Regions from separate parts of the Ensifer sp. ENS08 genome, predicted to be linked through region 3. Evidence: predicted binding sites of a transcription regulator. Region 3 holds the regulator's gene; each other region holds the start of a gene.

Region 1 (9,419 bases), on a different contig from region 3:
CCTTGTCGCGCGCCGACGTCGCGCCGATCATCTCGCAGATCTTCAGATAGCGATCCTTGGGCGTGCCGCAGATATTTTCCACGAATTCCGGTGTGTAGACTGCGACATGCTCTTTCAGGAGGTTCCAGACACAGCGCGGGTCGGTGAGAGTCGGATCGGTTTTGACCGTTCCGTCCTCGTTGAGCTGGTAGTCCCAGGCGGTACGATCGTAGTCGCGCTTCTCCTCGTCATAGCCGGTGAAGAGACCATCGGCCCAGCCGAACTCCGGGTTCACCAGATAGGTGGCGTTGGTATAGTTCTTGACGTAGTCCCACTGCACCTTGTCGTTCTCGATGCAGTAGCGGATCGCGCCCATCAGGAAGGCGATGTCGGAGCCGGGGCGGATCGGCGCATAGACATCGGCGACCGAGGCCGTGCGGTTGAAGCGCGGATCGACCACGATCAGCCGGGCGCCGCGATAATGCTTGGCTTCCGTCACCCATTTGAAGCCGCAGGGATGAGCTTCGGCCGCGTTGCCACCCATGACGATGACGAGGTCGGTGTTCTTGATGTCGGTCCAGGCGTTCGTCATTGCGCCGCGGCCAAATGTTGGAGCCAAACTGGCTACCGTGGGGCCGTGTCAGACGCGTGCCTGGTTGTCGAAGCCGACGACTCCCATAGACCGGACGGTCTTGTAGGTCAGCCATCCCGTCTCGTTGGTGCCGCCCGACGCCGCAAGGAAGCCCATCGTCGTCCAGCGGTTGACGGTCACGCCGGCCGCGTTCTTCTCGATGAAGTTCTTGTCGCGGTCGTCCTTGATCGCTCGGGCGATCTTGTCGAAGGCATCTTCCCAGGAGATGTCCTGCCAGGTGTCGGCGCCCGGAGCGCGGTGACGCGGCTTCGTGGCGCGGGTCTCAGACTTCACGAAGTCCTTGAGCGCCGCGCCCTTGGGACAGAGCGTCCCGCGGTTGGTCGGATGATCGGCATCGCCCTCGATATGGATGAGCTCCGCCTTCTCGCCGGCGGAAAGATCACCCTTCGAATACATCAGGATGCCGCAGGCGACCGAACAGTAAGTGCAGACGTTGCGGGTCTCGGTGGTGCTTGCGAGTTTGAAGGCACGCACATGGGCGGCTGTTGCGGCCTCGGCCGCTCCGAAGCCCATGGCGCCGATCGTGGTGGCCGCGGCTCCTGCGCCAGCGAGCTTCAGGAAACTGCGGCGGGAAAGATCGATGTTCATTGGAGGTCATCCTCTTCCATGCGTATCGGTCTTACCGGGATGGTCGAACCTCAAGGCCCTGGTGTCAAGAAGGAATTGAATGGCATTTGCCCCGAAAAGTCATGGTCTTGCCCGGGATCATCGGTCATGATCGCGAGCTGCGACAGGGCCGCCTTTGACGCAACCGTATGAAGGGAGTTCCAACCGTGAGCAGTATTTCCGCTTCTGCCGAACCGCGCCTGACCTCGCTTGCCCATGGCGGCGGCTGCGGCTGCAAGATCGCCCCGGGCGTGCTTCAGGACATTTTGCGCGGACGGGTACAACTGCCGGTCCCGCCGGAACTTCTGGTCGGCATTGAGACCTCGGACGATGCAGCGGTCTATCGCCTAAACGATCACCAGGCGGTGGTCGCCACCACGGACTTCTTCATGCCTGTTGTCGACGACCCCCACGATTTCGGCCGGATCGCCGCGACGAATGCCATCAGCGACATCTACGCCATGGGCGGAACGCCGATCTTCGCACTGGCGCTGGTCGGCATGCCGGTCAACGCGCTCTCGACGGAAACCATTGGCGCCATCCTCGACGGCGGGGCGGTGGCCTGTCGGGCGGCCGGCATTCCGATCGCCGGCGGCCACACGATCGATTCCGTCGAGCCGATCTACGGTCTCGTCGCGATCGGGCTCGTCGATCCGGCCCATCTCAAGCGCAACAGCGGAGCCGAGCCGGGTGACGTGCTGATCCTCGGCAAGCCGCTCGGCGTCGGCATCTTTTCCTCGGCGTTGAAAAAGGGCGCGCTCGATGAAGCCGGCTATATCAGGATGATCGAAAGCACCACGCGCCTCAACACGGCCGGACCCGATCTCGCGCGGCTTTCCGGCGTGCATGCCATGACGGACGTGACGGGTTTTGGCCTTGCCGGCCACGCGCTCGAAATGGCGCGCGGGTCGAACTGCCAGGTCCGGGTCGACTGGTCCGCCGTTCCCCTTCTGGAAGGTGCTTTCGATCTGGCTGCCGCCGGTTTTGTCACCGGCGCCTCCGGGCGGAACTGGGCAAGCTATGGGCAGGACGTGGCCTTTGCCCGCGAGATGGGCGCGATCGACAAGGCGCTGCTTTGCGATCCACAAACGAGCGGCGGCTTGCTCGTCGCCTGTGACCGGTCGTCCGCGCAGGCGGTGCTCGACCTGTTCGACAAGCACGGTTTCGGCGCGGCGGTGATCGGGGAAACTGTGGCCGGGCCGGCGGGATTGGTGATCGCGTAGCCTTTGGCGCTTACCCGGCCCTGCCGAGCTTGGCTGCGTCTCTCTAAGCCAAATCTCGCGTCGACCAGAGTGGTCGCAACGTCTTTCGTCGGGACGGGTTGGTCCCGGCGATGATCGTTGTATTGCGGCCGGGCTGTGTCGGCCGCAACAAGATGGATGCGGAGGCACGATCTCTCCACGCCGTGACGGTTGGGGTGCGCTTCTTACCCCGGCTATTGCTCGGCAGACCGGAGCGCGCCGGCATCGTACACGACCTTGCCGCCAAGCAGGGTCAATACCGATCGGATGGTATCGATCTCGTCAACCGGCATCGTCATGTAGGGCTTGTCGAGCACTGCCGGCACAGGCCACCCTCCAGGCGGCTGACGAGATTGACCGCCGGGCCGATGGCTGTGAAGTCGAGCCTATCGGCGGCACCTATATTGCCCCAGAGAATGTCGCCGAGGTGCAGGGCGACGCCGAAGGAGAGCGGCGGTAGCCCCTCGGCCTGCCGGGCCTGGTCGAGATGCGCCATGCCGGCGCGCGCGGCGGTGACCGCGCGCAAGGCTGCGTCGCAGGCTTCGCTCGGCGAGCCGCTCACTGGAAAGATCGCCAGAACGCCGTCGCCGATGAATTTCAGCACCTCGCCGCCAAAGGCATGGATCGCGCCGGCGAGGCGATCGAACCAGGCGTCGAGGGCCGCGATCACCACGGCGGGTTCCGATGTTTCGGACAGCGCCGTGAAGTTGCGCAAATCGGCATAGAGTAGGGCCGCGCGAATGGTTTCGCCGGTGCCGCGGCCCGCTCGGCAAGAACCGCCAAGGGCGCGACGGCAAAGCGCGCGACATCACCAAGCCGCGCCGTCTCTTCCGGGCCGAACGGGCGCGTCCCGGCCCAGCCGAGCGACGCGCGTTCATTCCCCGAACCGGTCGATTGTTGCAGCAGTGGCCCGAGCCCGGCCAGCCACTCCTCTCCCGCCCGGTCGGAGACGGCGCCGGCAAAGCCTAGGCTCTCGATCACCACGCCGGTCTCGGCTCGCCAAAGCCAGGTGCGGCGGGCGATGATCGGATGCGGCACGGCGAGCGTAAGCGCGCCGCCCGAGAGCGGCAGACCGTCGGCGACGAGCTGGCGGCCAAGGTCGGACAGGAATCGGTCCGGCTCCTGCGAGGCGCTTGCCTCGTCCACGAGCCAGGCAAGGGGGGCGGACAAATCCATGCCGAAGAGGATAGGGTCGAGCGCCCTATGGACAAGCCCTTTCCCGCCGCCGCGCTGCGCGCAAGTCAGGGGCGGACGGTGGCGCCGTCCGCCCCTGCGGTCTATGATTGCGGCAGCCTGCAGAAGGACTCTCAAGCCGCAGGCAGGCCAATCAGCAAAGGGAAGACCGATGCCAGAAGCCCTCGTCGTCCGCCGCGAAGCGCATATTCCGGGGCCACCCGCCGCAGTGTTCGCTCTTTTGACCGACCCGGAAAAGATCCTGCGCTGGATGGGAACGGAGGCCGACACCAAGGCGGAGCCCGGCGGTCTCTATCTCGTCAACGTGACCGGGGCCCGTTTTGCCCGCGGGTCTTTCCGCGAGGTCGTGCCGGTGCATCGGCTCGCCTATAGCTTCGGCTGGGAAGGCAGCGACATTGTCCCGCCCGGCTCGAGCCTGATCGAGAGCGACCTGATCGAGCAGCCGCCCGGAACATTGCTGCGCCTTACGCAAACGGGTCTGCCCAGCGCCGAACAATGCGCCGGCCATGCGGAAGGCTGGGCGCATTATCTGGAGCGGCTGGGCCAGGTTGCGTCGGGCCGCGATCCAGGCCCCGATCCCTGGCTCGGCCGCGACGGCGCGGCTTGATGCAGACGTCCCTTGCTTGCCACGACTGGGCCTGAAGGCTTGACGACGGCGCTGGAATGCCATGTTGCTTGGGATTGGCGCGAACCTGCGTTCACATCTTATTGATGCCAAATCAGGACGTTAGGCGGCATATGTCATTGCGGTGCGCTGGCTGAACGCACCGGGACATGTATGAGTTTAGTCGGGATGGGAGCGAATGGACGACAACAACATCATCAAATTTGAACGACCAAAGCCGAAAAAGGAGGCGAAGCCGGCCAACCCTGTGCCGCGGAAGGCGTTGATTTGGCTGGCACTGATAGCCGCCTTGGTTGCGGTGTGGTCGTACTATCAGTTTATCGCGCCGCCGAGCTTGCCAGGCTAACAACGCTACAGACCGGCGGTTGGCGAGCGGCACGCGCTCCTCGCTTGGTCTGTCTGCAGACACAAGCGCACAATTCGCGAGCTCGCCACCGCCTTCGCTCACTTCCACATGGAGCGCATGCGGGCGCCGACGTCGATGCGGATCTGCTTGGCGCTTCGCTCGCTGGCGCTTGCCGAGATCTTCGGCCAGCTCGTCGTCTCGAAAAACTGAAGCAATGTCGCCGGGATGAAGCGGGTTCGCGAGGCGTAGACATGCCGGTCGCCCTGGGCGTTCTGGCCGTGGGTGAAGAAGCGCTGCGGCGTCACCAGGGAGAGATGATCGCGTGCCCGTGTCATGCCGACATAGAGCAGCCGCCGCTCCTCTTCGAGTTCGGCAGTTGTGCCCACGCCGAGATCGGACGGAATGCAGCCGTCGACGACGTTGAGCATGAAGACCGAGCGCCATTCCTGGCCCTTCGCCGAATGGATGGTCGACAGGATCAGATAGTCCTCGTCGAGCAGCGGCACGCCCGCCTGGTCGCTCGTGGCATCGGGCGGGTCAAGGGTCAGCTCGGTCAGGAAACGTTCGCGGTTCTGGTAGCCGCCGGCAATCTGCTCGAGCTGCAGCAGGTCGGCCTTGCGCGTGTCGGCGTCTTCATGGATCCGGTCAAGATGGGGCTCATACCAGGCGCGCGCAGCGCCAATCTCCTGCGGCCATCCGGGCTCGGCCCGTCGCAGACCGGACACCAGGTCGACGAAGCCGGTCCAGTTCTCGCCGGTCTTGGCGGGAGGCGGGATCTCAGCAAGAGCCGCGAGCGGTTCCGGATCGGCGGCGATCGCATCGAGGATCTTTCCAGCGGTCTGCGGGCCAATACCGGGCAGCATCTGCAGCAACCGGAAACCTGCGACGCGATCACGCGGGTTCTGCGCGAAGCGCAGGACTGCGAGCAGGTCCTTCACATGGGCGCTGTCGAGAAACTTCAGGCCACCGAATTTCACGAACGGAATGTTGCGGCGGGTGAGTTCGACTTCGAGCGTTCCGCTGTGATTGGACGAGCGAAAAAGCACCGCCTGCTGCTTCAAGGCGATACCGATCTCGCGGCCAGCGAGAACCTGCTCCACGATGTAGGCGGCCTGATCCGCTTCGTCCTTGACGGCGACGAGCAACGGGCGCTGCTCCGATTGCCTGTCCGTCCAGAGGTTCTTGGTAAATCGCTCCCGCGCCAGGCCGATCACGCCGTTCGCAGCGGCGAGGATCGGCTGCGTCGAGCGGTAGTTCCGGTCGAGGGTGATGACGTCGGCAGGCTCGGGCGAAAAGGCGTTCGGGAAATCGAGAATATTGCGAACCGTCGCAGCCCTGAAGGAATAGATCGACTGGGCGTCGTCGCCAACGACCGTCAATCCGTGGCCGCCGGGTCTGAGCGACATCAGGATCGACGCCTGCAGCCTGTTGGTGTCCTGATACTCGTCGACAAGAACATGATCGAAGCGTCCGCCGATATCTTCGGCAAGCTCCGGATCGGAAACCATCTGCGCCCAGTAGAGCAGGAGATCGTCATAATCGAGCACGTTCTGCGCCTGTTTGGCATCGACGTAGGCCGCAAACAGCGCCTTGAGCTGTTCGTCCCAGCCGGTGACCCAGGGATAGGCCGACTTCAATACGTCGGCAATCGAGCTTTCGGAGTTCACGACGCGCGAATAGATCGAAAGGCACGTTCCTTTCGTCGGGAAGCGGCTTTCCGTCTTCGAGAAGCCGAGCTCGTGGCGCACGAGGTTCATCAGGTCGGCACTGTCCTCCCGGTCGTGGATCGTAAAATCCGGGCCGAGACCGATTTGTTCGGCGTAGATGCGCAGGATCCGGGCGCCGATGCCATGGAAGGTGCCGGCCCAGGAGAGCGCGTCCGTCATGACTGCAGCGTTGTCGCCAAGGACCTGGCGGCAGATGCGCGCGACCCGGCGGGTCATCTCGGCTGCTGCGCGTCGAGAAAAGGTCATCAGAAGAATGCGGCGCGGATCGGCACCGTTGACGATGAGATGCGCGACGCGGTGGGCGAGCGTATTCGTCTTGCCGGAGCCGGCACCGGCGATGATGAGAAGCGGGCCGCCGACCTGTCCTTCCGGCAAGCCGATACCGTGCTCGACCGCCTCACGCTGGCGGTCATTGAGTTTTTCGAGATAGGCGGCGCTCATGCGTTCCCGTTCGTTTTCGTCGCACTCAGTCACTGCCCGCATCGATTTGCATCCAAGAGACGGGCAGGAACAAAGAAAGAACTAGCAATTTAGCATCCAGATGAAAACCCTGACGTCGCCGAGTTTTCCCTCCTGCAACGTCGGAATGTCACTCTTCCAAGGTTTTGATGACCTGCGAGATCGCCGATGGGCTTGATTGCTGCAGGTAAGGCCAATCGGCCCTGGATCGAGATCTGTCGCGGGTGATCGCCGGCTTATCGATCGGCCTATACCTATGGCTGTGCGCCGCACGAAGAACGCGCGACGGCTTGTGGCCTTATATAGTAGATTAGAAATATGCTCTGCTCCTGCGTCCACTCGAAAGAGGAAGAGCACATGGACGAACGGAGCGTTGAAAATACCTGCGAGGCCACCGGCTCGACCGCCGAATTGCAGGAGATTGCGCGCAAGCTGGCGTCGCTCGCCCAAGAGATCAGGTCAATTGCAGCGACCCCGCTCGGCGAAACGGTCGTACTCGACGAAAGCGGCGATGGATCGGAAACGGCAGTCGACTGATGTCGGCCGCGGGGCAGCGGCTTTACTTGTTCGGTACAGGCATTCATTCCTCAATTGGGGGATGGCCGTGATCTGCCTGCGCGCTTAGAACCAGCCTACGGTGGCGACCTTGGGATATTCGGGACGTCGATACGAGGCGACGCCTTCGAATATCCCTTGGCGCGTCAGCAGACGCTGGTGTCTGTTCAGGGGCAGCATTGAGCTCGTCACGCTACGACCGTCATCGTCATTTCGATGTAGGCGGCAAGGCACAGGGCTGAAGCCAAGATGCCCGGCGTTGAAGGCACGGCTTGCATTATTTTCGCGAAGAACATACCGCCGGCGATGAGCAATCCGCCGAAAAGCAGACCGTGTTCTGCAACAGCGAGGCCGATGGCGCAGAGGTTCACGGCACTCGCAACCATGGTGAGGGGCGCTGCGGCCAACGCAGCGTTCGATTGAGCCAGGAAGATGAGCCTGAAACGCGGCCAGCTGAGGCCGATGGCGAGAACGAGGAACACCAGGGACATGCCCATCAGCATGCTCCTGCGAGAGTGCGCTCGATCGATCCGGCCTGGTTGTCTCGGGCCGAAAACACGTCGCCGACAGCGATGAGGACCGGGTTGTCGTAGCCGATCTCCCCTATGCCCTCCGGGATTGTGGCGAGCATGCCTCGCCAGCTGCGTTCCGTCGGACGGCTGACATCGCTCATGATCACGGCCGGTGTTTCAGGTGGACGGCCTTCGCCGATAAGCTTTTCGGCAATCAGCCCCGCCGTTCGGCCACCCATGTAAAAGACCGCCGTGCTGCGCGGATCGGCAATGCCTGCCCAGTCGACATCATCGGGCAGGCCGCCGTGGCGGGAATGGCCGGTCACCAGCCGAAGCGACTGTGCATAGTCGCGATGGGTCAGCGACAGACCGAGACGGGAGGCCATGGCGCTTGCGGCAGTGATGCCGGGGATAACGTCGACGGGAATGTTCTCGCGGTCGAGATGGGCGATTTCCTCGCCGGCCCGGCCGAAAACCATGGGGTCGCCGGATTTCAGTCGCACCACGCGTTTCCCAGCCTTGGCGAGCTTGACCATCATGGCGTTGATGTCTTCCTGCCGGCAGCTTTCGCGGCCGCCGCGCTTTCCGACGAGCATGCGCTTTGCCTCCCGCCGGGCGAGTTCGAGCACGTCTGAAGAAACGAGGTCGTCGAAAAGGATGACATCGGCCGCTTGCAGCGCGCGCACGGCCTTCAGCGTCAGGAGTTCGGCATCGCCCGGTCCCGCGCCGACCAAAGTCACGTGACCGATGGCGGGGGCTCCCGCGAGCCTTTCGGCATCAGCAAGAAGCACCCCGCCTACGCCCTCCTCCGGCGTATCCATGGTCGAAAAGACGCGATCGGCAAAACGTTCCCAGAAGAGGCGGCGCCGGGGACCGGGTTCGATTACGCGGTTCACCGCTCCACGAAGAGACTGGGCCAGCGCTGCCCAGGCCTTCAGGCTTTTCGGCAGCAGCGTCTCGATCTTGCGGCGGATCGTCTGGGCGAGGATCGGGGCGGCGCCATCGGTCGAGATTGCAACGATGACGGGCGAGCGGTTGACGATCGAGCCGAACTGGAACTCGCAGAAGTCCGGCTGGTCGATGACGTTGACCGGAACGCCCGCCGCGCGGGCGGCGGCGAAGAATGCCCGCGCCTCCGCCTGGTCCTCGCAATCGCCGACGGCGAGCGCGGCACCGTCAAGATCGGCGGGCGCCCACAGCCTGCGGTTTAGCGTGACGCTGGCGGTGGGGTGTTGCGGGGTACGGCCGGCAAATGCCGCGAGCGCCTCGTCGTTCCCTTCAGCGTAAAGGTCGACGCGGGCGCCGCAGGCGGCCAGAAGCTCGGCCTTCCACATCGCTCCGTCCGTTGCACCGGCCACCACGACGCGCCGCCCCTCCAGCGCCCAGAAGACGGGCAGCTTGGCGAGCGCCTCCATGCGGGCGGGTCCGTCACTCTGCGGCTGCTGCAAGACATCCATCGATGATCCCCCTGATTTCGGCGCGGCACGAGCCGCAATTGGTTCCGGCATTGAGCGCCACGCCGA
Region 2 (9,419 bases), on a different contig from region 3:
GCTCGATGTCACCCACCGGGTGCTGACCCACAAGGCGCGCGTCCAGAAGATCCGCGACATCGGCAGCCGCCCGGCGATCGCCATGGCCGAGATGCTCGAATTCTTCGAGCGCTTCGATATCGAGAAGTACGGCACCGATGGCGGCCCGCTGCACGATCCGACGGTCATTGCCTATCTGTTGCGCCCCGAGCTTTTCACCGGCCGCGATTGCAACGTCGAGATCGAGACCAAGTCGGAGCTGACGGCCGGCATGACCGTCGTCGACTGGTGGCAGGTCACCGGCCGGCCGCACAACGCCAAGGTCATGCGCTTCGTCGACGACCAGGGCTTCTTCGACCTTTTGACCGAGCGGCTGGCTCGCATCTGAGCCTCGGCTCAATCATCGTAGTCCAAACAAAAACGGCGCCCCGAGAGGCGCCGTTTTCTTTTGTCGTTCCGTTGATCAGAACTCTTCCCAGTTGTCCTGGGCAAGCGCGTTGGCGCCGGAGGTCTGGGTCAGCACCCGCTGCGTCGAAGCCGAGTAGTTGCTTCGCGCTGGGTTCGCCGCCGGAGCGGGCCGCGCCTCGCGGGCGGGGGCCGGGACCGGAGCGGGGCGTTCGGCCGCGCGCATGCGCTCGGCCGTGCCACGCAGCATAGCCGCCGAGGACGGTTGGGCCGATGCGGTCGCCTGCGCGACCCGGAAGCGGGCCACGAGCGTGTTGAGCGTTCGGGCTTCTTCGTTGAGCGCCATGCCGGCCGCGGTCGTTTCCTCGACCATGGCGGCGTTCTGCTGGGTTACCTGGTCCATCTGGTTGACGGCGGAGTTGATCTCCTTCAGGCCGACGGCCTGTTCCGAAGCGGAGCTGGAGATCTGGCGGATGAGGCCGTTGATCTGCACGACCTGCTCGGCGATCTTTTCGAGCGCGCCACCGGCCTTGCCGACGAGATCAACACCTTCGCGCACCTGGCCGGCCGAGGTGTTGATCAATGTCTTGATCTCCTTGGCGGCATTGGCAGAGCGCTGGGCGAGTTCGCGCACTTCCTGGGCGACGACGGCAAAACCCTTGCCGGCCTCACCTGCACGCGCTGCTTCGACACCGGCGTTCAGCGCCAGAAGGTTGGTCTGGAAGGCGATTTCGTCGATGACGCCGATGATGCGGCTGACTTCGTGCGAGGACTGCTCGATGCCCTTCATCGCGGCAATCGCCTTCTGCACCACTTCGCCCGACTGTCCGGCATCGCTGCTGGCCACATCCACCGATTTGGCGGCGACCTTGGCGTTTTCGGCGCTGGCGTTGACCTGCGAGGTCAGCTCGTCAAGAGCCGCTGCTGTCTCTTCCAGGCTTGCAGCCTGCTGTTCGGTCCGGTGCGACAGGTCGTTGGCGGCGCTGCTGATTTCGCTGGTGCCGTTGCCGATGTTGACGACCGAATGGTTGACGGTGCGGATCGTCTCTTCGAGGCTTTCCATCGCCGCGTTGAAGTCACGCTTGAGCTGCGCGTATTCGCCCGGGAAATCGTCGGTGATGCGGAATGCGAGATCGCCGGACGACAGATGCGAGAGACCCTTGCCGAGGCGGGCGACGATGTCGCGCTGAAGCGCGCTCGATTCTGCACGCTCGGTTTCCGAGCGGCCGCGTTCGCGCTCGGCCTGTTCGCGCTCATGGCGGGCTTCGCCTTCGAGGCGCTTGGTGTCGGCAAGCTGATGGCGGAAGCCTTCGAGCGCCTTGGCGACTTCACCGGTTTCGTCGGAACGATCCTGGCCGGCGATCGCCTTGGTGTAGTCACCGTGGCTGAGGTCGTTCACGTCCTTGACGAGGCTTGCCAGCGGCTTCTGCACGAAACCACGAACCGCGAGATAGAGACCGAGCAACACAGCGCCGAGCACGACGAGGCCGCCGACGATCATCATGTAGGTCTGATCCTTGACCGGCGCATTGATCGCGGTACGCGGCACGTCGACGAGCACGACCCAGCTGGTGTTCACGCCCGAGAGAGTGAACGGATAGACGAGACGGTCGAAGGGCTCGTTGCCGTCATAGGAGAGGTTGGAGATGATGCCCGGCTTGCCGGAGGCGAGCGCGTTCTTGACGACCTCGTTGCCTTCGCCGTCATACTCCTTGAGCAGAAGGTCCGGGATCGGCGCGACCAGCCATTTGCCGGTCTGCGACAGCAGGTAGACGCGGCCGGTGTCGAAGGGCTTCAGCTTCGAGAGGCCATCGCCGAGCGAGGCGAGCGAAATGTCGACGCCGGTGACGCCGAGAAGCTTGCCGCCGGACATGACCGGGTAGGCGATCGAACTCATCGCGGTCGGAACGTCGGTGTCCTGCGCGGTGTAGGGCTGGGTGATTGCACCCTTGCCGCTTTTTGCAGCGAGTTTGTACCACTCGGCCGCATAGTCAGCGCCGAAAGTGGAGTACTGGATTTCGTTGGTGCGGCTCTTCGACCAGTAGGGCGTGAAGATGCCCTTGTCGTTACCGCCCAGTTCCTTGTTGTTGACGAGGTCTTCCTGGCGACCATCGAAAGCCTTGGGTTCTTCCGCGAACCAGCTGCCGAAGGCAAACGGGTTCTGCTCGAGGTTTGCCCTGAGGATGTTGATCACCCCGGTGCGCTCCAGCGACTTTTCGGCATGTGCGCGGCCGAGGATGCCCGCCATCGAGCGGGCAGCACTTGCAAGCTCGCCGATGTCGCCGGCAATGTCGGAGGCAATCGCGCGGGCTTCGCCGCCTGCCTGTTCGAGGACCAGCGTTTCGACGCGGTCCTGGGTCTGGGATATGAGAACGAAATTCGAGGCAAGCAGGACAAGTGCGATCGTGCCGCCTGTCACCGCGATCAGTTTGGTCGCCAGCGATTTGGCTTGGAACTTGAACATGAAATCCTCACGTGCTGGGAGGTTCGCAGGTTTTCACCTGCGGTGGACGCATTTCGCAATGGGGGTGAACTCCATCATGGAGCGTCAGATGCCGACCGGCATGTTGGAGACGACCAGGCGCTTTGGCCGGTTTTCTCACGGTCCTGAATAGACTGGAGATTCTTAAGATAGGGCCAACACGGACGCTGTTTTACGCATCGCTTGCATAAAATTGCACGCAAAGTTTTATGTCCGCGACATCGGCTGTCCGGATTGCGCAAGCGGCCGTCGGGAGGGTGAAATCTATGCGGGCCAGGGCCTGGGAAAAATGAGACGGGCGACTTCGCCCGTCTCAAGTGCGTGCTTTTTCGCGCAGGATTTAGAGACGCGACGCCACGTCCGCAGCGAGCGGGATCGAGGGCTGGGCGCCGCTCTTCAGGCAGGCGAGAGAGCCGGCGACTGCTGCGCGGCGCAGAGCGTCGGGGAAGGCGATGCCGGCATCGAGGCTGGCTGCGAGATAACCGCAGAAGGTGTCGCCGGCGCCGACGGTATCGACCGGCTCGATCTTCAGGCCCTTGGCGCGCTGGATCTCGCCCTCATGTACGGCCACCACGCCTTCGGCGCCAAGCGTGACGATGACCGTCTGGCCGGTCTCCGCGTGCAGCGCCTTCATCGCTTCTTCGCGCTCAGTGCTCCCGATACCGCTCTTGCCGGCCAGCAGCTCGAATTCGGTTTCGTTGGCAATGACGATATCGGCCATGCGGCCGAGGCGGGCTGCGTCCGGTGTCAGCGGCGCGATGTTGATGACCGAACGCACGCCCTTCTGTTTGGCGGCGGTGAGCGCCTTCTCGACCGAAGCGGCCGGAATTTCGAGCTGCAGCATCAAGGTATCGCTGGGCTTCATGCCGTCGACGGCCTTCACCGCATCGGCTTCATCGACCGTCGCATTGGCGCTGGCGACGACGACGATGACATTTTCGCCGTCACCGCCGACGAGGATATGGGCGGTGCCGGTCGGCTCGCTGACCGTCTTGGTCAACGACAGGTCGGCGCCCGCACCCTTCAACAGTTCGAGCGCGCCGTCGGCAAAGCTGTCCTTTCCTACCGCGCCTGCCATCTGCACCGTCGCGCCGGCACGCCGTGCGGCCAGCGCCTGGTTTGCGCCCTTGCCGCCGGCGGCGGTCGAGAAGCTGGTGCCGGCGACGGTTTCGCCGGGCTTCGGAAGGCGTGCGGTGGTGGCGATCAGATCCATGTTGATGGACCCAAAAACAGTAATCATGTGAAACTATCCTGTCGGCTTTGCGAATTGGGCCGGAGAGTGCCCGACAGCCTCAGTCCTCGTCAACCACCCGCAGGCGCAATTGCCCGACCCGATTGTCGACCGCGGCACGTGGTTCGTCCGCGTCCCGTGTGCCGCCTTCCGCTTGCAGCTCTAGGGCCTCGATCTTGGCCCCGCGGCGGGTGAGCTTGCTGGAGGAAACGAGGATGTCCTCGACATCCTTCTGGCTCATCGCGAAATGGCCCTGCAGCTTGCGCACGCGCTGGTCGAGACGGCCGAGATCCTCCATCAGCCGCGCGACTTCGCCCTGGATCAGGTGCGCCTGTTCGCGCATGCGCGCATCCTTGAGGATTGCCTGGATCACCTGGATCGACAGCAGCAGCAGGGAGGGCGAGACGATGACGATCCGCTGGCGATGCGCCTTCTGCACGATCGCTTCGAAATGCTCGTGGATCTCCGCAAAGATCGATTCCGAGGGTACGAAGAGGAAGGCGGTGTCCTGCGTTTCACCTGGGATCAGATACTTGCCGGCGATGTCGCGCACGTGCGTTTCCATGTCGCGGCGAAAGAGTTGGGCGATCTGCAGGCGCCGCTCCGGAGTCGGAGCATCCCGCATCGCGTTCCAGGCTTCGAGCGGAAATTTGGCGTCGATGACCAGCGGCGGCTGGCCGTTCGGCATGCGGATGGTGCAGTCGGGCCGCACCCCGTTCGACAGCGTCGCCTGGAATTCGAAGGCACCCATCGGCAGCCCGTCGGCGATAATCGCTTCCATGCGCGACTGGCCGAAGGCGCCGCGCGTCTGCTTGTTCGATAGAATCGCCTGAAGTCCGGCCATGTCCTTGGCGAGCGACTGGATGTTGTTCTGGGCCGTGTCGATGACCGCGAGGCGCTCCTGCAGCCGGCGCAGGTTCTCGTGTGTCGCCTTGGTCTGCTCGCTGATCGAGGCGCCGATGCGATGGGTCATGCCGTCGATGCGCTGGCTGAGTGTCTGGTTGAGCTCCGCCTGCCGGGCGCCGAACACCTCGGCCATGGCCGCGACCCGCCCTTGCATCTCCGTCTGTGCTGCCAGCAGCATTGCCATCTGTTCCTGCCGCTCGTCGTCGCGGGGATTGCGCCGGCGCGAGAGCGCCGTCAGGCCGGCAACAGCCAGCACAAGGCCGGCGGCAATCGCCAGATGGCCCAGGGTAATCGGCAGGGTGCCGATGAAAAACAACGGTTGGGCGAAGGGAAGGGGCGCGGGTTCCATGCGCCAAACCTAACAGATTCTCTCGCGAAGTGTAGATCAAAACAAGAACATATGTGCGCGGCGGTTAACGCCCGACGAGGGACGAGCGGGTGCCGCAGGTGGCAAGGCAATTTCCTTGCGCGTCGATGGAAAGATCGGCTATGGGAGCATCATGACCATCAAGCCGCTTATCATCCTTCCCGATCCTGTGCTTCGCCAGGTTTCAACGCCGATCGAAACCGTCGACGCGGACGTCCGCCGTCTGGCCGATGACATGCTCGAAACCATGTACGATGCCCCCGGCATCGGCCTTGCCGCGATCCAGGTCGGCGTCGCCAGGCGCATGCTGGTGCTCGACGTTTCGAAAGAGGGCGACGAGAAGACGCCGCTTGTCTTCATCAACCCCGAGATCGTCGCTTCGTCCGACACCTATTCGGTTTACGAGGAAGGCTGCCTGTCGATTCCGGACTACTACGCCGAGGTCGAGCGCCCCGCCGTCATCACCGTCAAGCACCTCGACCGCGACGGCAAGGAACAGACGATCGAGGCCGAAGGCCTGCTCGCCACCTGCCTGCAGCACGAGATCGACCACCTGAACGGCGTTTTGTTCATCGACCACATCTCCAAGCTCAAGCGCGACATGGTGATCCGCAAGTTCACCAAGGCTGCCAAGACGCGCGGCGCAAAGGCGATCTGAGCCTTCGATCGCGGAAGATCACGCGAAATTTTGAAGGCGGGAACCCATTGAATATTCCAGGAAGAGCGTGAAACGGCTTTCCTGGAATTGTCCTGTTTTTAGAGAATGAGATCATTTCGCCGTTTCCCCGCATGAAGTGATCTGAAAGGACGGAGTTACCGCCTTGTCGCTTCGCATCATCTTCATGGGCACACCGGAATTTTCGGTGCCGACACTGGCGGCACTTGCCGAGGCAGGTCATCAGATCGTCGCCGTCTACACCCAGCCACCGCGGCCGGGTGGCCGCCGCGGGCTCGATCTGCAGAAATCGCCGGTGCACCAGGCGGCCGAACTGCTGGGTATTCCGGTGCTAACGCCGGTCAACTTCAAGGACGAGGCGGACCGCCAGACCTTCCGTGATTTCGACGCCGACGTCGCCGTCGTCGTCGCCTATGGCCTGCTTCTGCCCGAGGCCATCCTCACAGGCACCAAGCTCGGCTGCTACAACGGCCACGCCTCGCTGCTGCCGCGCTGGCGCGGTGCAGCGCCCATCCAGCGCGCGATCATGGCCGGCGACCACGAGACCGGCATGATGGTGATGAAGATGGAAAAGGGGCTCGATACCGGCCCGGTCGCCCTCACCAAGACGGTTCAGATCGGCGAGACGATGACCGGGGGCGAATTGCACGATCGCCTGATGCAGGTCGGCGCCAGTCTGATGCGGGAAGCGATGGCAAAACTCGAGGCCGACGATCTGCCGCTGACGGTCCAGGCCGAGGACGGCGTTGTCTACGCCCAGAAGATCAGCAAAACGGAAACCCGCATCGATTTCACCCGTCCCGCCCGCGAGGTGCACGACCATATCCGCGGCCTGTCGCCATTCCCGGGCGCCTGGTTCGAACTTGAGATCGCTGGTAAGCCGGAACGCATCAAGGTTCTGAACTCGGAGCCCGCTTCCGGCAAGGGCGAGGCCGCCACGGTGCTCGACGATAATCTGACGATTGCCTGCGCCGAGGGCGCCGTTCGGCTCACCCGCCTGCAGCGCGCCGGCGGCAAGGCGTTGGGGGCGGCCGACTTCCTGCGCGGAACGCCGGTTGCGCCCGGCACGAGGGTCGGCTGATGCCGCGGTTCAAGCTGACCGTCGAATATGACGGCTCGGATTATGTCGGCTGGCAACGGCAGGACAACGGCGAGTCCGTGCAAGGCGCGATCGAAAAAGCGATCCTGTCTCTGACCGGGGAGACCGTGTCGATCCGCGGCGCCGGCCGCACTGATTCCGGTGTGCACGCCAGTGGCCAGGTGATGCATGCGGATCTCACGCGTCCGTGGAAGCCCTACACGCTGCGCAACGCGCTAAATGCCCATCTGGGGCTTGCGGGCGAGCGGGTGGCGATCCTCGAGGCCGAGGAGGTGTCCGAGGAATTCGACGCGCGCTTCTCGGCGCTGCGCCGCCACTATCTCTACCGCATTATCTCGCGGCCCGCGCCGCTGGCGCTTGAAGCCCGGCGCGCCTGGTGGGTGCCGAAGCCGCTCGACCATGAAGCCATGCATGCAGGCGCCCAGCGCCTCGTCGGCCATCATGACTTCACCACCTTCCGCTCCGCCCATTGCCAGGCGGCGAGCCCGGTGCGCACGCTCGATCGGCTGGACGTCGCGCTTGTCGCCGGCGTCATCGAGATCCGCGCAACGGCGCAGAGCTTCCTGCACAACCAGATCCGCTCCTTCGCCGGCTCGCTGAAGCTGGTGGGCGAAGGCAAGTGGACGCCGGATGATCTGCAGGCAGCGCTCGAGGCCCGCAACCGCAAGGCCTGCGGCCCCGTGGCGCCGCCCGATGGGCTTTATTTCCTTCAGGTGGACTACTGATCCCGAAGTCCTAGCTTGTCGGGATCAGACCGAAGAAGCGCTGCAAGAGATCGCCGATCATCATCGACGGCAACAGGAACAGCGCCGTCAGCGCCGAGGCAAGCAGCGTCTGGTTGCCGGTCACGATGCGCAAGAGCCGGAAGAGCACCGCAACGCTGATGACGAGCAGCGTCAACCAGATGAAGCTCGTCAGCCCCTGGCTCCCGGGAATGACGACACGGATCGCCGCCGGCACCGCCATGGCGTAGGAGAGCGGAACCGAGAGCCAGTTTGTGGTAACGACGATCGGTACCACCGCTCCGGCAAATCCGAGTGGGCGCGAGAGAATGGCGATCAGCACCAGCGGCAAGAGCCAGCTGACGAGATCGACGACGAGCAGCTTGAAGATGAAGCCGATGCCGATCGTGGTGCCATCAGGCATGACCGAGAGGTAGTAGAGCCGCCAGGACGCCCAGGTGACGGCGATCGCCGGCAGGCACCAGAGCATGGACGTGAACGAGCGCCAGAGGCCACTCTCGCTGAAATCGAGCCAGCGGAAGCCTTCTTCGTTACCCTGCGCCAGGAGCCAGAGCCCCCGGATATAGGCAAGCACCTCATCAAGCAGCGGCATGGCCGAACCAGCGGGCGATGAAGTTTTCATAGATATTGGTCAGGGTCTCGAGGTCGGCGACGGCGACCCGTTCGTCGACCATGTGCATCGTCTGGCCGACGAGGCCGAACTCGACCACCGGGCAATAGTCCTTGATGAAGCGCGCATCCGAGGTTCCGCCGGTCGTCGACAGCTTCGGCTGGCGCCCCGTGACGGCTTCGACCGCGCCGGAGAGCGAATCGATCAGCGCGTTGTTGCGTGTGAGAAACACGTGGCTCGGGCGCTCGGCCCAGACGATTTCGTAGCGAACGGGGGCGCGGTCCGGACGCAGGCTACCGCTTGCCGCGGCACGGTCGAGCCGGGCGATGATCTCGGCCATCAGGCTATCCGCCGTCCATGTGTCGTTGAAGCGGATGTTGAAGGCGGCCGTCGCCTTGGCCGGAATGACGTTGACGGCACTGTTGCCGACATCGATCGTCGTCACTTCGAGATTGGACGGCTGGAAGCTCTCGGTGCCGTTGTCGAAGGGCGGGTCCATCAGCGCCTGCGTCAGTTGCAGGATGCCGCGCACAGGGCTGTCGGCAAGGTGCGGATAGGCCGCGTGCCCCTGCACGCCATGAACGGTGATGCGGCCGGACAGCGAGCCGCGCCGGCCGATCTTGATCATGTCGCCAAGGCTCTCCGGGTTGGTCGGTTCGCCGACCAGGCACGCATCCCAGCGCTCGCCCTTGTCGGCCGCCCATTGCAAGAGCTTGGTGGTGCCGTTGATCGCCGGTCCCTCTTCGTCGCCGGTGATGAGGAAGGAGACCGAGCCCTTCGGGGCGCCATGCTTTTCGACATGGCGGGCGATTGCCGCGACGAAGCAGGCGATGCCGCCCTTCATGTCGACGGCGCCGCGGCCATACATCTCGCCGCCGGCAATGTCGGCCGAAAACGGACCGTGGCTCCAGGCGGCCTCGT
Region 3 (9,419 bases):
ACATCTCGATCGAGACGATGCGGTCATAGGTACCCTTTTCTTCACGATAGTCCTGGAACTTCAATTCGACCCGGTCGGCAAGGCCCGCACGCTGCATGCGTTCGCGTGCGAAGGCCAGTTGCTCGCGGCTGATCGTCAGCCCCGTGACCTTGCAGCCGATTTCCGCTGCCGCAAATTCGGCAAAGCCGCCCCAGCCGCAGCCGATCTCAAGCACATGATCGCCGGTGCGCAGGTTCGTCGCTTCCGCGAGCGCGCGGTATTTGGCTTTCTGCGCTGAGCGAAGATCATTGGCGCCCGTTGCATAAAGCGCAGACGAATAGGTCATGCTCGGATCCAGCCATTCGCTGTAGAAGGCGTTGCCGAGGTCGTAATGGGCCGAGATGTTGCGGCGCGCGCCGGAGTGGGTGTTGGCATTGCGCCAGTGCAGGAACTTGTCGAAAAGGCGCAGGAGCCCGCGCGCACGGTTCGGAAAATTCCTGCCGATTTCGGCATTGACGAGGAACAGTTCGAGAAAGGCGCCGACATCGGGACTGTCCCAGTCGCCGTCGATGTAGCTTTCCGCAGCCCCGATGGTGCCGCCCGAGATAGCACGCTGCGGCAGGTTCCAGTTGTTGAGGTTGAGGATGGCGCTGGGGCCGGCCCTGGCGCCTTTGATCACCAGCCTGCGGCCGTCTGGCGTGGCGAGCATCAACGTTCCCACCTGAAGGTGCACCAGGGCGCCAAGCACCATGCGCGCCTTGAGCGGAAATTCCCGCACGGCCGTCGCCAGATTTTCGGAAGATAGCTCCACCGCACCGGCAAATGCAGCAAAATCGGCTTCCAGGTTACGCATACACCACCCCCTCAGCTGTTGCATCCGTAACGTGAGCCTAGCCGCAATCGGGCGGGACGCCAACTGAGGAATTCTACCGGAGGCTCTACGTCTCTTCAGAAACTCCCGGTGCGCTTGTGATCTGCCGGAAGGCTGCCAGTGCCCGATCGCGGGCAAGGGCATGGTCGACGATCGGTTTCGGGTAGGTCGTGCCGAGTTCGATGCCGGCTTCGGCAAGGGTCGTGGCGGGCGCTGCAAAGGGGCGATGGACATAGCGCGGGTGGAGGCGCTCCAGCTCCGGCACGAAGCGTTTCACATAGAGACCGTCGGGATCGAATTTCTCCCCTTGCAGGAGCGGGTTGAAGATGCGGAAGAACGGTGCGGCGTCCGCGCCCGATCCGGCGACCCATTGCCAGCTTGCGGCATTGTTGGCCGGATCCGCGTCGACCAGCGTGTCACGGAACCAGGCTTCTCCCTTGCGCCAGTCGACGAGCAGGTCCTTGATGAGAAAGGAGGCGACAATCATGCGAACGCGATTGTGCATGTAGCCGTGGCGCCATAGCTGGCGCATGCCGGCATCGACGATCGGATATCCGGTGAGCCCGCTGGTCCATCGAGTAAAATCGTCCTCGTCGTTCAGCCAATGGAAGCGGTCGAATCGACGGTCGAGGTTGCGGCGGCCAAGCTCAGGATAATGAAACAGCAGATGATAGGAGAATTCGCGCCAGGCGAGTTCCTTGCGGAAGGTGGCCGCCCCTTCGCCGCTATCGGCCTGGGGCCCAGCTGCCGCATGCCAGGCCTGCGCCGGCGAAATTTCGCCAAAGGCGAGATGAGGCGAGAGCAGGGATGTGCCATCCGCGTCGGGAATGTCGCGGCAGCGTTTGTAGGCGTCGAGCTTCTCATCGACGAATTCTTCGAGACGGGTGGCCGCACCGTCTTCGCCCGGCGTCCAGACCTCGCTGAATGTCGCCGCCCAGTCCGGTTTCGTCGGCAGCAGCGACCAGTCGTCAAGGCGTTCCGATCGCGGCCATGCTCCCGGGGCTGCGATATGGCGCGGCCGGTCGATCGGCGGTGCCAGCTCGTTTTTCAGTTCGAGCGCGCGCCAGAACGGCGTGAACACGCGGTAGGGGCCGCCCGTCGTCGTCAGCAGCCGCATGGGCTCATGCAGCAATTGTCCTGCAAAGCTCTCCGCGATGATTCCCCGCTCGGCCAGCGCCTTCTTGAGCGCGGTATCCGTGGCGATGCCGTTCGGGTCGTAGCGCCGGTTCCAGTAGATGCGCTCCGCACCGCTTGCGTGCGCAATCTCGACAATCACGTCAAGCGGCGCGGCTGATCGAAGAACGAGGCGAGAAGCGTGCCGCGCGAGACTTGCGCCCAAGGCCTCGAGCGAATGGTGCAGCCACCACGCCTGCGCCGCCCCGAGCGGACCGTTGCCGCTGTCGGCGGGTTCGCGAATATAGAGGGGAATGACGGCTGCCTCGCCGGCGGCAGCCGAGAGGGCGCGATTGTCGGCCAGGCGGAGATCCTTGCGGAACCAGACGATGATGGGCGGCGCCGCGGCCTTTGTCATGAAGAACCATCGGGAGGTTGGGGATTGATCACCTGGAGAACATAGGTGCAAAATGAAAAAGAGCCATTCGCATCGCTGCAAATGGCTCTTTTAGAAAGTGGCTCCCCGGGCCGGATTCGAACCGGCGACCTGTCGATTAACAGTCGAATGCTCTACCGCTGAGCTACCAGGGATCATCCGCGCCGCTGTTGTGCTGTGCGCTTCAGAAGTGAGGCTGCTAATACGCATGCTTTTCTGATTTGCCAAGCGCTTTTTTCAAAAAAAATGACAAGTTCCGTTGCGAGGCTGTGGAGAAGTCCCCAATTGTGGGAAAACACGCCGGATAGGGAATGATGAATAAAAACAGGAAGCAGACGCATTTCGGCATTGATCCGCAAACACGACAGATCGTGCTGGGCAAATGGCGTATCGCGCTGCCCGACTCTCCGCTGCTGCGCATCCTGCTGGGTTCGCTGCTGGTGTTCTGCGGTTTTCTCGGTTTCCTGCCCGTGCTGGGCTTCTGGATGATACCGTTGGGCCTGATCGTGCTTTCCCACGACATTCCCTCGGTTCGCCGCCGCCGTCGTCGTCTGGCCGTCTGGTGGGCGCGCTGGCGCGGGAAGGCCAACTCCTCGAACGGCTCCTGAGCCGGACGCCGATTTAACGATCTTGTTGTCGAGGCAGGGCGGTCGGCAGTTTTCGGTTCCTCGCGGCCGTCCCGTACCAATTCCGAATCTCTCAACAAGGGCCGTGGCCGCGCAGGCGAATGACCGGTTCCTCGCGGTCTTCCCCTCTGTTGGGGTGCCCTCGAAAACTTTTCGGCAACCCATCAAACGCATAATGCGGTCTCGAATCAGGATGGGGACCGATGGCCAAAGCCACTACGAAACGTCGACGCCGCAGTTCGGGCCGAAGCACCAGCAAACAGGGCGGCATGGCGCCGTGGTATCTGGCCGCAGCGCTCACCCTTGGCGGCGTCATGGCCTACGACCATCGCGCCGATTTGCGGCACTGGCCGGTGGTTTCGGATGTCATGGCCCTTGCATCGCGATCGGAAACGAAGCCGAAGCCTCAGCGCGCGGTTCCTGAAGCGCAGGAGCGCGTTGCGCAGCAGGCGGATAGGCACAAACCAAATCCGAAGCCCAACCCGGCGACGAAGGTTGTCCTGGCCGCCCCGGTGCCGTCGGTGAATGTCGGCGTCACGCCGCCAACCCCTCTCGTGCGGCCCAATGAAGAGGTGAAGACGGCATCCATCCGTACCGATCAGTTCTATTTTTGCGGCATTCGCAACGACAACTGCGTGATCGATGGCGCGACCTTCGTCTTCCATGGCGAGACGATCCGCGTCGCCGATGTCGATGCACCGCGAATCCGCCAGGCAAGCTGCGACAAGGAGCGTTCGCGCGGCTTCTACGCCAAGCAGCGCCTGCGCGAATTGCTGAATGCAGGCGACTTCAGGCTGATCTCGGCGGGAGGGCGATCAGATGCCAAGGCCGGCGAGAAACTGCGCCTGGTCACCCGCGGTGACCAATCTCTTGGACGTGTACTCGTTTCCGAGGGGCTCGTGCGGCCGTGGGAAGGGCGCCCGACGCCCTGGTGCTGAGATCAGCTGGGAGACGATCGGCGGACATCGTCGATCGTTCTGTGGAAAGTATCCGTCCTGCAATTCGACGGCGCGTTTTTCAGAAAATGCCTCTTGCGGTTTTTCTGCAATCATTCTAAATCCGCGCCAACGCTTGGTTATCCGAGCTGTGAGGCCTCGTGGCGGAGTGGTGACGCAGAGGACTGCAAATCCTTGTACCCCGGTTCAATTCCGGGCGAGGCCTCCAATAATCTCACCTCGTTAAATTTGGTTTGGCGTTCTGCCTTAGGGCAGCGCGGTAAAATTCGCGACACGTCCGCGCAAGCCACGTCTCCTATGCCTCCGTCGGATCTTATCGCTTCGGTGAATTCGGTAGAGGGGGAACGATGACTCCGCTGAGATCAACCGCATCGGTAGCGTCCGTCAACATTAAGAACGGAGGCAATGGCATCAATGAAAAAGAGACTGATCCTGACGGCGTTGGCGTGTTTTGCGGCGACCGCTATGGAGGCGCGCGCGGACGACCTGGTTTTCCAGCTGAAGAACAACACCGGCGCGGTACTGACGAATTTCTATACGTCGCCGGTCGGCGTCAATGAATGGGAAGACGATGTTTTCGGTCGGCAGGTCCTGAACCCCGGCGAGAGCATGGAGATCACCATTGCCGACGGGCGGGACGTCTGCAAATACGACATGCGATTCGAATTCGAGGAAGGCTCGGCCCTCGATACGACCGAGGACACGCAGGATCTCTGCGAACTCGGCGAATACACGATCCACGAATAAGCGATCTGGATTTCAGGTCGCCTTAAATGGAAAGAGCCTCGCCACTTTCAGTGGCGAGGCTCTTTTGATTCGGCGTTCTGCCTGGAATTCAATGGTAGCGGCGGATCAGCCCGACGAGCTTGCCCTGGATTTTCACGCGATCCGGTCCGAAAATGCGCGTCTCGTAGGCGGGGTTGGCCGCTTCGAGCGCAATCGACGCGCCCTTGCGACGGAAGCGCTTCAGCGTCGCTTCCTCGTCGTCCACGAGCGCCACGATGATGTCGCCGGGATTGGCCGAGTTGCCGTTGCGGATGATCACCGTGTCGCCATCGAAGATGCCGGCCTCGATCATCGAATCGCCCTTTACTTCGAGGGCGTAATGCTCGCCGCTGCCGATCATGTCGAGCGGAACGGTAATGTCATGGGTGTTGTTCTGGATCGCCGAGATCGGCACGCCGGCAGCGATGCGGCCCATCACCGGGACGGAAACAGACGTGCTTTCGGCGACCGGCGCCGGCTTCGGCGTGGCAGGAGCGGCGGCCGGCGGCTTTCCGAGGCTGCCCTCGATCACGCTCGGCGAGAAGCCTCTGCGCGGCTGTTGCTGGCCGGCGGCGTAGGCTTCCGGAAGCTTGATGACTTCGAGCGCGCGCGCCCGGTTCGGCAACCGGCGAATGAACCCGCGTTCTTCGAGCGCCGTGATCAAACGGTGAATGCCGGACTTCGACGCCAGGTCGAGCGCATCCTTCATTTCATCGAAAGACGGCGGTACGCCCGACTCCTTCATGCGTTCGTGGATGAACAGAAGCAATTCCTGTTGCTTGCGGGTCAGCATGGCACGTCGCTCCAGAGGCGTGAAACAAATCAAGAACAGACACTATCTGTTCCATATGTGTTCCGCAAGTGCCTAAAATTCCGTGAATTCAGGCAATTGGCTGCTTCTGTGGGGGTCGATTGGTCACTTTTGCGGGAGCGGGGCGGTTTTCGGCGACGGTTGCGTCCCAAAACAGCGCCGGGCAGGCCGGTCGCGCGCGTGATTCGAACGAATCGCGGCTCTCTTCGCGGAGAGACTTAAGTCGCTTGCGAGGCCGAGCAGGCGTCTTCGAACTCCTTCACCGTCTCGGCGCTGTTGTCTTCCGGAAGCACTGCGTCGGCCGCATCGGTCGCAACGGGCGTATCGCCGTCATAAACGAAGGACTGGATGTAGAACGCGAGCGCGCCCTTCCAAACATTGCGTCCATCGATCTGATGGCACGGTACGGCCCGTTCGAAATCGGTCTGGAGTTCATCCACCGTCGCGGCACTGAGCTTGACGTCAGGCATATTGGGCGATGCGACTATCGAAGCGAGAAGCAGGGCGGCAAGCACGGTGATCGTCCACTTGATGAAGGGGTGGGACTAAGGGTTGGTAAACGATGTGAACCGCGCTTTCGTTCCGAAGTCCAGCAAGCATGGCGATCACTCTGCCATGTTCAACAGCTCTTTGCCCGCAGGCTGTGGCTGATTTGCGCCAGCCGCTCCATCTCGACCTCGTCTCGGCCGTTCTTCATGGACCGGCGCGGAGAATGCATCGGAGCTGCCAGCTTTCGCATCGGGCCTGGGGCGCGCAAAAATCCCTGCGGGGAAGGGCCTTCACCGTCTCGACAGGCCTCTAAAAAAAGATAACTTTGCGTGGAAAGTGGGGTGGTTGCATGCATAGATTGTCGTTGGTGGTGCTCGGCCTGTTGCTCACGGCTGGAGCGGCGTCTGCCGAAGAAGGGCGTTCGAATATCTGGAAACGGATCAACGCCTGGACGGTGGGATCCGATCCTTCCCTGGGAGGCTCGTGTTACGCGGCGACGAGCTATGACGCCGGCGCTATCCTTCGTATCGGCTTTTATCCGCGGGGATCGACGAACCTGGCGTTTCTTTCGATCGGCAATGCCGAATGGAAATCCATCGAGCCGCAGCGGGAATACGATGTTGCCTTGCAGCTCGACCGTGGTCGTCAGTGGCCGGCCGTTGCGTTCGGTGTTGATCTGACCGGCGCCAAGGCCCTTGTCGTCAACTTTTCCAACACCGACTTCTTTACCGAATTCGTTCGCAAGAACACCTTGGCGCTGGCCTTCGAGGGGCGCGTCGTCGCGAGCCTCAGCCTGCGTGATTCGATGAAGGCGGTAAGCGAGATGTTCAAGTGCCAGGAGGCGGTGAGCGCCTTGATCCCGAATGGCGGTCAGGGAGCGGCGAACGATCCCTTTGCGGGCGCCGGTGGCAATGCGCCGAACAACGATCCCTTTGCCGGCGGCGGCCAGACCAAGTCATCGAAAGATCCTTTCGCCATGTGATGGGCAGTCCGCTTGCCGCGGAGAGGTGAATATTCCTAAAATATTGCCTGGGATCGGCTAGGCACCCTCGACAGCGATGCGGGGACCTATCAAAATGCGGGCAAACGGGGGTTTTGCATGCGTAGATTGCTGGTCGGATTGGTAAGCTGTCTGATCGCCGCGGGATCGGCCGCGGCTGAGGAGTCCGAAATCATCAAGTGGAAGGATGTCGACGGCTGGACCGTTGCTTCCGACACCTCGATGGAGGGCTCCTGCTTCATCTCGTCGGTATTCGACGGCGGGGTCACCTTGCGCCTTGGGTTCTATCCCAAGGGCTCCGAGTCGCCGCTCTATATGAGCTTCGCCAGCGACGACTGGAGGTCGCTCGAGGTCGGCAAAGAGTACGACCTGACCTTCCGCTTCGACAAGACCGATCCATGGAGCGCCTCGGCGACCGCTGCCGGTGATGCGAGCGGAAAGTTTCTGTTCGTGAACGTCACCGACGCCGAGTTCCTGACGGGCTTCGTGCGCAAGCGGGCCTTGGCCATCGCGTTTGAAGATCGCGTCATCGCAAATCTCAGCCTGCGCGGCACCGGCCCGGCGGCCGACGAGTTGATGAAGTGCCAGAGGGCGGTCGACGAGATCATCGCCGACGAGGGCCGCAAGTCCAAGGAGAAGAAAGCCGACCCGTTCAGTGCACCGAGCGAGAAGCGATCGGCGCGGGATCCGTTCAGCCTCTGAAAACAGGTGGCCACGGGATCGGGCAGCGTTTCGCGAAGGCCGAACGGTGGCTTAGCATGGTGGTGTCCCCGGAAAGACTCGAACTGGCGATCTGCTGATGACAAATCAGCCGCTGTTCCGATACCTCGGCAACCGGGCACCTTCTGATCGTTTTGGTGGAGCCGAAGGGAGTCGAACCCTCGACCTCCGCAGTGCGATTGCGGCGCTCTCCCAACTGAGCTACGGCCCCGTAGCATTCAGTCAACACGACCGGCGCCGATCCTGTCAATACGCGCGCCAGCGCGCCCGCTCGAACGCGGTTGCACGATATGCGTTGTTCGATCCGGCCGGGCGCCGAAGGCGGTCGGTCTCTGAACCGCTTCTGCACTCCACCCATTGTCGAACTCTGCCGGCGGGTTTACGCTGCAACCTGACGATGGCGCTACGTGAACCGCGTTGAAGTGTTGGCGGTATACGCCAAGCAGGAAATGACGTCCGGGCACTGGCTGTGAGCGCCATGATGCTCGAGCCAATTACACGATTTTCGTATGTGAGATAGGCCCCTGCCGGCCCACTGTTCCCATAAGAAACCTCTCCGTGGCCCGGCGATTGGAGGAGGATTGGCAAATGGCTCAGGCGATGAAGGCAGCCGTCGTTCGGCAATTCGGCGCGCCCCTGACGATCGAGGAAGTGGCAGTGCCCACGCCGCAGCCGGGACAGATCCTGGTGAAATACGAAGCAACGGGCGTTTGCCATACCGATCTCCATGCTGCAAATGGCGACTGGCCGGTGAAGCCCAGCCCACCATTCATTCCCGGGCACGAGGGTGTCGGCTATGTCTCGGCGGTCGGCGCCGGTGTCAAAAGAGTGAAAGAGGGCGACAGGGTCGGCGTTCCCTGGCTTCACAGCGCCTGCGGCTACTGTCCGCATTGCCGCACCGGTTGGGAGACGCTGTGTGCGGCCCAGTCGAACACGGGATACTCGGTCAACGGGACGTTCGCCGAATATGGCCTGGCGGATCCTGATTTCGTTGGCAGCCTGCCCAATGGGCTGGAGTTCGGTCCTGCCGCGCCGGTTCTGTGTGCCGGGGTCACCGTTTACAAGGGGTTGAAGGAAACGGAAGTCCGTCCCGGTGAATGGGTTGCCATCTCCGGCATCGGGGGGCTTGGCCACATGGCCGTGCAGTACGCAAAGGCGATGGGCATGCATGTCGTCGCGGCGGACATCTTTGACGACAAGCTGGCACTTGCAAAGCAATTGGGCGCCGACCTGACAGTCAACGGCAAGGCCAAGGATGCGGTCGAGCAGGTGATCAAGGCCACCGGCGGCGTGCATGGAGCGCTTGTGACTGCAGTCTCGCCCGCGGCGATGGAACAGGCGTTCGGTTTCCTGCGTTCGCGCGGCACCATGGCGCTCGTCGGCCTGCCCCCAGGTATGATCTCGGTGCCGGTCTTTGAGACTGTTCTTAAGCGCATCACCGTGCGTGGATCGATCGTCGGCACCCGCCAAGACCTGGAAGAGTCGCTCCAGTTCGCCGCTGAAGGCAAAGTCGCGCCGCATTTTTCGTGGGATAGCCTCGAGAATATCAATGAGATCTTCCGCCGCATGGAAGCCGGGAAGATCGACGGTCGCATCGTGATGAGCCTGCAGTAATCGACTTTGACAGGCCCGGCTGGTCGAGGCTCGCCGGGT

Evidence for each region. Region 3 encodes LexA, which represses DNA repair genes until DNA is damaged. Its sites were predicted from a motif close to TGTTCNNNNTGTGTTCNG; they were not measured.
Region 1: IB272_RS26885 (ATP-dependent helicase) is a predicted target of LexA. The motif match lies at 6,877-6,894, and genes of this name have one in related genera.
Region 2: IB272_RS03635 (DNA recombination protein RmuC) is a predicted target of LexA. The motif match lies at 5,385-5,402, and genes of this name have one in related genera.

The regions. Positions count from the first base shown of each region.
Region 1 covers NZ_JACVBF010000016.1:121,752-131,170, reverse strand. Annotated here, with positions in the region: gene fdnG (formate dehydrogenase-N subunit alpha) at 1-1,219, opposite strand, end outside; gene selD (selenide, water dikinase SelD) at 1,414-2,460, shown strand; gene IB272_RS35420 (hypothetical protein) at 2,673-2,804, opposite strand; partial or broken gene IB272_RS26900 (adenylate/guanylate cyclase domain-containing protein) at 2,798-3,654, opposite strand; gene IB272_RS26895 (SRPBCC family protein) at 3,824-4,279, shown strand; gene IB272_RS26890 (intracellular growth attenuator family protein) at 4,476-4,643, shown strand; gene IB272_RS26885 (ATP-dependent helicase) at 4,742-6,811, opposite strand; gene IB272_RS26880 (hypothetical protein) at 7,187-7,366, shown strand; gene IB272_RS26875 (hypothetical protein) at 7,573-7,881, opposite strand; gene cysG (siroheme synthase CysG) at 7,881-9,353, opposite strand; gene IB272_RS26865 (nitrate reductase) at 9,325-9,419, opposite strand, start outside.
Region 2 covers NZ_JACVBF010000001.1:774,989-784,407, reverse strand. Annotated here, with positions in the region: gene IB272_RS03650 (nucleoside hydrolase) at 1-367, shown strand, start outside; gene IB272_RS03645 (methyl-accepting chemotaxis protein) at 443-2,848, opposite strand; gene IB272_RS03640 (ribokinase) at 3,207-4,106, opposite strand; gene IB272_RS03635 (DNA recombination protein RmuC) at 4,159-5,352, opposite strand; gene def (peptide deformylase) at 5,504-6,028, shown strand; gene fmt (methionyl-tRNA formyltransferase) at 6,192-7,127, shown strand; gene truA (tRNA pseudouridine(38-40) synthase TruA) at 7,127-7,870, shown strand; gene IB272_RS03615 (hypothetical protein) at 7,881-8,480, opposite strand; gene dapE (succinyl-diaminopimelate desuccinylase) at 8,467-9,419, opposite strand, start outside.
Region 3 covers NZ_JACVBF010000003.1:51,888-61,306, reverse strand. Annotated here, with positions in the region: gene IB272_RS10255 (cyclopropane-fatty-acyl-phospholipid synthase family protein) at 1-832, opposite strand, end outside; gene IB272_RS10250 (deoxyribodipyrimidine photo-lyase) at 918-2,381, opposite strand; tRNA gene IB272_RS10245 (tRNA-Asn) at 2,480-2,554, opposite strand; gene IB272_RS10240 (hypothetical protein) at 2,714-3,007, shown strand; gene IB272_RS10235 (thermonuclease family protein) at 3,229-3,963, shown strand; tRNA gene IB272_RS10230 (tRNA-Cys) at 4,116-4,189, shown strand; gene IB272_RS10225 (hypothetical protein) at 4,396-4,728, shown strand; gene lexA (transcriptional repressor LexA) at 4,817-5,539, opposite strand; gene IB272_RS10215 (hypothetical protein) at 5,776-6,072, opposite strand; gene IB272_RS10210 (hypothetical protein) at 6,396-7,028, shown strand; gene IB272_RS10205 (hypothetical protein) at 7,155-7,748, shown strand; tRNA gene IB272_RS10200 (tRNA-Ala) at 7,902-7,977, opposite strand; gene adhP (alcohol dehydrogenase AdhP) at 8,355-9,380, shown strand.